Regions from separate parts of the Kosakonia calanthes genome, predicted to be linked through region 2. Evidence: predicted binding sites of a transcription regulator. Region 2 holds the regulator's gene; the other holds the start of a gene.
What was found. The regulator PhoB, encoded in region 2, activates phosphate uptake and scavenging genes when phosphate is short. The targets are predictions, from matches to a motif close to CTGTCATAAAACTGNCNNAT.
Positions count from the first base shown of each region.

Region 1: kdgR (DNA-binding transcriptional regulator KdgR) is a predicted target of PhoB. The motif match lies at 1,762-1,781, and genes of this name have one in related genera.

Region 1 is NZ_CP151800.1:2,049,468-2,052,870, forward strand. Features, by position in the region: gene htpX (protease HtpX) at 1-280, shown strand, start outside; gene AAEY27_RS09650 (MFS transporter) at 325-1,695, opposite strand; gene kdgR (DNA-binding transcriptional regulator KdgR) at 1,873-2,664, shown strand; gene AAEY27_RS09660 (YobH family protein) at 2,708-2,947, opposite strand; gene mgrB (PhoP/PhoQ regulator MgrB) at 3,110-3,253, shown strand; gene AAEY27_RS09670 (YebO family protein) at 3,328-3,403, shown strand, end outside.
Region 2 is NZ_CP151800.1:3,608,450-3,611,852, reverse strand. Features, by position in the region: gene sbcD (exonuclease subunit SbcD) at 1-1,104, opposite strand, end outside; gene phoB (phosphate response regulator transcription factor PhoB) at 1,302-1,991, shown strand; gene phoR (phosphate regulon sensor histidine kinase PhoR) at 2,013-3,311, shown strand.

The DNA of each region.
Region 1 (3,403 bases), 1.6 Mb from region 2:
ACTGGAACTGGTGTTTGGTATTTTGGCCAGCATTATTACGATGTGGTTCTCACGGCATCGTGAATTCCACGCCGACGCCGGTTCGGCAAAACTGGTGGGTCGTGAGAAGATGATTGCTGCGCTACAGCGTCTGAAAACCAGCTACGAGCCGCAGGAAGCCAGCAGCATGATGGCGTTCTGCATTAACGGGAAGTCGAAGTCGCTGAGCGAAATGTTTATGACACACCCGCCGCTGGATAAACGTATCGAAGCGTTGCGTACCGGTGAATTCCTGAAGTAATTTCCGCAAAGAAAACAGAAAGCGCGTCAATTGACGCGCTTTTATTACTGTGCTCGTGGCTGCGTGATGCGCAGACTACTAATGATAGCGGCAAGCGTTGCCAACGTTCCCGCTAGCAGTAATGAAATGTGCGTGCCGTTGTTTTCAAAGAGATTGAACATCAATGCTACCAGCGCTGCGCCTGAGCTTTGGCCTAATAAACGCGCGGTGCCCAGCATCCCGCTTGCGCCACCGCTACGCTGGCGCGGGGCGGCAGTAATGATGGTGTGATTATTGGGTGACTGGAATAAACCAAAACCCGCGCCGCAGAGTGCCATCCGCCAGATGATATCGATATCCGCTGGTGCCGCCGGTAGCAGTGCCAGAGCGAATAATCCACCCGCCAGCATGACCAAACCAAGCGCCCCTAACAATCCTGCATGCGCGCGCTCAATCAAATACCCGGCGAGAGGTGCCATCACCATTGTTGCCAGCGGCCAGGGTGTCAGCAAAAGCCCCGTTTCAACTTCGCTGCGCCCGAGCACGGTTTGCATAAAGAAGGGCAGGGATACCAGGGCCAACATTTGCGCGCAGAACGAGCAGATTGATGTACCTATGGAGAGGGAAAAAAGTGGAATACGCAGCAAATCGACCGGTAATAATGGCACTGGCAAACGTAACTGCCTGCGCACAAAAAACCAACCGATCACCAGCAACGCAACGACTTCAGCCACAATAAGCTCGGTGGATTGACCTTGGGCAAAGCTGCTTAATGCGGTGATTAGCAGACCAAATGTCAATGCGTTCATCACCGCACTTGGCAGATCGAATTTCGGCATTGTGCTGCGCGCCGCATTCGGCGGTAAAAATTTTATCGCCAACAGTAGGGCGATGATCCCTAGCGGCACGTTAATCAAAAATAACCACTGCCAGGAGGCAACCGACAGGATTGCCGCGGCAATCGTTGGCCCCGCAGCTGAAGAAACTGCCACGACGAAAGAGTTAATCCCCATGCCGCGCCCCAAACTGCGATGCGGGTAGATCAGGCGAATCAACGCGGTATTCACACTCATTAGCGCGGCGCCACCAAAACCTTGTGCTACACGCGCAAGTGTCAATGTAAGCAACGAGTCCGACAACGCGCAAAGCAATGAAGTGATAGTGAAGAGAACCAGCCCGCATTGATAGACGCGGCGGTAACCAAACATATCTCCCAGAAAAGAGAGCGTAAGCAATGAGACGACAATGGCAATTTGGTAGGCGTTAACAATCCAAATGGAGCCAGCCGGTGAAGCATCGAGGTCGCGCGCAATTGTTGGCAGCGCGACGTTGGCGATGGCACCATCAAGGACAGCCATGGCAATACCAATAACAATGGTCAAAATTGCGCCGTAGCGCAGCGGTACGGGCAAGCCGTCTAAAGAAGATTTATCCATGGAGTATTCAGGGTTAATATAACAGCGTCATTTGTATAATGATTCTACCACCGCTATTCCGGCTTTATGTCGCAGATTTGTAACGAAGTTGACAAACGCGCATTGCGGCAGCGGGATGACGAATTTATAATAAAAACCGATTCTGAATTTTATAAAACACAGGCGATGAGGTGATTAATGGCAATCGCAGATTTGGATAAGCAGCCAGATTCTGTCTCTTCAGTATTGAAGGTCTTTGGCATTCTGCAGGCGCTCGGTGAAGAGCGTGAAATCGGCATCACCGAGCTGTCGCAGCGTGTCATGATGTCAAAAAGCACCGTTTATCGCTTTTTGCAAACAATGAAATCTTTGGGTTACGTTGCGCAGGAAGGGGAGTCTGAAAAATATTCCCTGACGTTAAAGTTGTTTGAATTGGGCGCGCGCGCGTTGCAAAACGTTGATTTGATCCGCAGTGCGGATATCCAGATGCGTGAACTTTCTCGCCTGACGAAAGAGACCATCCACCTGGGTGCGCTAGATGAAGACAGCATTGTTTACATCCACAAAATCGATTCGATGTATAACCTGCGCATGTATTCACGCATCGGTCGTCGCAACCCGCTTTACAGCACGGCTATCGGCAAAGTACTTCTTGCCTGGCGCGACCGTGAAGAAGTGAAACAGATCCTTGAGGGCGTTGAATACAAGCGCAGTACGGATCGCACGATCACCAGCACAGAAGATCTGCTGCCGATGCTGGATGTGGTTCGTGAACAGGGTTATGGCGAAGATAATGAAGAACAGGAAGAAGGCTTACGCTGCATTGGCGTTCCGGTTTTCGACCGTTTCGGCGTGGTCATTGCGGGTCTCAGCATCTCCTTCCCGACGCTGCGTTTCTCCGAAGAGCGTCTTCATGAATACGTGGCAATGCTGCACCAGGCGGCGCGTAAAATTTCCGAACAGATGGGTTATAACAATTATCCATTCTGATACAAAAAAGCCGCTGAATAAGCGGCTTTTTTGTTTGTAAGGGTTAGCCGTTATCGATAACGGTGTCGCTTTTACGCAGCAGCGGGCAGTTCGCCAGGCCAAAGAAACCATTGCTGGAATTAACATATTGTGCGGTACTGGTGCCACGCGCTGTAGCATAATTGCACTGTAAACCAAGGCCTGCTGCATTTTCGTTGCTGTTTATTAGCACGCCATAACCGCTCAGCAAGAGCCCAATCCACAGTAGCGCCAGAATAATTACGCTTCTAATGAGTGTACGCATTTTCGCTCCTTGCATATCGGTAAACTACCGCTTTAAGGCTACCGTGTCTTTCTGATGAAACAAGCCGAGCATTCCTAAAAATACCCAAAAGAGATACAGTTAGTCGCGGTTTAAGGAAGCCATGTTAACCTGGTTACACCTTGTAATGTATCGGAGAGTGGAGTGAGAAAATATAGATGGCTGATCCTGATTGCCGTGTTGGTAGGCTGCCTGCTGCTCTGGACTCAAATGCTTAACGTGATGTGTGATCAGGATGTACAATTCTTTAGCGGCATCTGCGTCATCAACAAATTCATCCCCTGGTAATGGCATTTCTGCAGTGAGTGATTTCCTTCCTTGGCGCCAGTGGTAAAATGCCGCGTCAACATTGAGGTGGTGAAATGAACGAAGTTTTAAATTCGGGCGCGGTCAATCTTGCGTCTATGCTGGTTTCTTTGGTGGTTCTGGTCGTCGGTT
Region 2 (3,403 bases):
GCGGGCAAAAACGTCTTCCACTTTTAATTCGCTCAATGTTTCACGTAATTCCCCGGCGAGAATGCGCTCCCGCTGCTCGCGGCTGCGGCGAACCAGCAACACTTCCACCGGTAAATCCTCGGTCACTTGTTGAATTTTTCGCTGCATATCCGCCAGATAATCGCTGCTGACAATTTCAATATCCAGCCACACCGGCGTGTCTGCCGGGGCATCGCGCCACTGCTCAAGTTGGCGACAAATCTCCGCAAAATCACCTTTTATTACCGCTAGCGGCTGGGTTGGCGGAACCTCCAGCGCAGTCACTTCCGCCAGCTTGCCATCGGTGAAGGTCACCAGATTGACGCTTTTGTTTTTGCCCGTTTCATCAAAACTTAACGGGATCGGCGAGCCGCAATAACGAATGTGCGCCTGACCGCCAATTTTCTGCGACCGGTGAATGTGTCCCAGCGCGATGTAATCGGCGGGCGGAAAGTTTTGTGCAGGGAAAGCATCCAACGTGCCGATATAAATATCACGTACCGCGTCACTTTTGCTGGCACCAACGGTGGTTAAATGGCCGCTGGCAATAATCGGCAAACGTTGTTCGCGGCGCAGTGTACAAGCGGTGGTGAATTGTTGTTGGTAGTAATCGGTAATGGCAGTCAGCAGATGTTGCTGTTTCTCCTGCCCGGAAAGCCCCGCCTGGCTGACGGTAATGTCGCGCGGGCGCAAAAACGGCACCGGGCAAAACACGGCACCGGGCGCGCCATCACGGCGGTAAAGCAGAAACGGTTCGATGCCCGCGCTGGCAACCACCGTGGTTTTCAGGTAGGCGAGGATCTCTTTCGATTCATTGAGGGTGGCCACGGAATCATGGTTTCCGGCCAGCACCACCAGCTGACAGCCGGTTTGCTGAAGCTTGACGACAAAGCGGTTATAAAGCTCGCGCGCGTAACTCGGCGGTGAGCCGGTATCGAAGATGTCCCCGGCGACGATTATCGCATCCACTTCGTGGCTTTCCGCCGTGGCGAGTAGCCAGTCGAGAAAGGCGTGGTGTTCGGCGGCCCGGCTTTTACTGTAGAAATTTTGGCCCAGGTGCCAGTCTGACGTGTGAATGATGCGCATAGGGGGTCCGTGGCAAAAAAGCGTAAAGGGGATTATAAACATTAAGCAGATAAGGGACATATCCAGGCACAAATTTGCGCTGTCACACTTCTTCGAGTGGAGTCATATGGCGGTCATCTTATTCATAAATCTGTCATAAAACTGACGCATAATGGCGCCGCTATCTATACAGATGACTAATTAAAACAGGGCAAATCATGGCGAGACGAATTCTGGTCGTAGAAGATGAAGCACCCATCCGTGAAATGGTTTGCTTCGTGCTCGAGCAAAATGGTTTTCAACCGGTGGAAGCTGAAGATTATGACAGCGCGGTGAACCAACTTAATGAACCCTGGCCCGATCTGGTTTTACTGGACTGGATGTTGCCCGGCGGTTCTGGCATCCAGTTTATTAAACATCTAAAGCGTGAAGCGATGACCCGTGATATTCCGGTGATGATGCTGACGGCGCGCGGGGAAGAAGAAGATCGCGTTCGTGGGCTGGAAACAGGCGCGGACGATTACATCACCAAACCCTTTTCACCTAAAGAACTGGTCGCGCGAATCAAAGCGGTAATGCGCCGAATTTCGCCGATGGCAGTGGAAGAAGTTATCGAAATGCAGGGGCTAAGCCTCGACCCATCGTCACATCGCGTGATGACCGGCGAAAACCCGCTGGATATGGGGCCGACCGAGTTTAAACTCCTGCACTTCTTTATGACCCACCCGGAGCGGGTTTACAGCCGTGAACAACTGCTGAACCACGTCTGGGGAACCAATGTTTATGTTGAAGACAGAACGGTGGACGTGCATATTCGCCGTCTGCGCAAAGCGCTGGAACACAGCGGGCACGATCGTATGGTGCAAACAGTGCGCGGCACGGGATATCGTTTTTCGACCCGTTTCTGAAATTTGACAGGAGTGTGATGCGTGCTGGAACGGCTGTCATGGAAAAGGCTGGTGCTGGAGCTCCTCCTTTGTTGTATCCCCGCCTTTATATTCGGCGCGATTTTCGGTCATCTGCCCTGGTTTTTACTCGCGGCGGTTATCGGTCTGCTGATCTGGCATTTCTGGAATTTGTTACGTCTTTCCTGGTGGTTATGGGTCGATAAAAGTATGACGCCGCCGCCCGGCACAGGAAGCTGGGAACCGTTGTTATACGGCCTGCACCAGATGCAGATGCGTAACAAAAAGCGCCGTCGCGAGCTGGGTAATCTGATTAAACGCTTTCGCAGCGGCGCGGAATCCCTGCCGGATGCGGTGGTTCTCACCACCGAAGAGGGCATGATCTTCTGGTGTAACGGCCTTGCGCAACAACTGCTCGGGCTGCGCTGGCCGGACGATAATGGTCAGAACATCCTGAACCTGTTGCGCTACCCCGAATTTACTCAATACCTGAAGACGCAATCTTTCGGCAAACCGCTCAATTTGGTGCTCAATACCGGGCGTCATCTGGAGATCCGCGTGATGCCATACAGCGAGCAGCAGCTGTTGATGGTGGCGCGTGATGTCACGCAAATGCACCAACTGGAAGGTGCGCGGCGCAACTTCTTTGCCAACGTCAGCCACGAGTTGCGTACACCGCTTACGGTTTTGCAAGGCTACCTGGAGATGATGCAGGAGCAAACGCTGGAAGGTGCACCGCGCGAAAAAGCGCTGCACACCATGCGGGAACAAACCTCGCGGATGGAAGGGCTGGTGCGCCAGCTGCTGACGCTATCAAAGATTGAAGCCGCGCCGACTTTGCCGCCCAATGAAATTATTGATGTGCCGATGATGCTGCGGGTTGTGGAGCGCGAAGCGCAAACCCTTAGCCAGCAAAAACACACATTTAGTTTTGAAGTCGACGGCAATCTAAAAGTGCTGGGCAACGAAGAGCAGCTACGCAGCGCGATTTCCAACCTTGTTTATAACGCGGTCAACCACACGCCCGCCGGAACGCACATTATTGTGCGCTGGCAGCCTGTGCCGCACGGTGCGGAATTCAGCGTGCAGGATAACGGGCCGGGCATTGCCGCCGAGCATATTCCGCGCCTGACCGAGCGTTTCTACCGCGTTGACAAAGCCCGTTCCCGGCAAACCGGCGGCAGCGGCCTGGGGCTGGCGATTGTGAAACACGCGGTGAATCATCACGATAGCCGTCTTGATATTGTAAGCCAGCCAGGCAAAGGCACGCGTTTTAGCTTTGTCCTGCCGGAACGCCTGGTTGCCAAAGTCGCCGTCACGTAACCTTTCTGTCAGCTTATCTTTCCAGCGGCCTGCGACAACGGGCCGCTGTTCCTCGTTATCCGCTTCGCCTTAAACGTATTTTGTACGCTTGC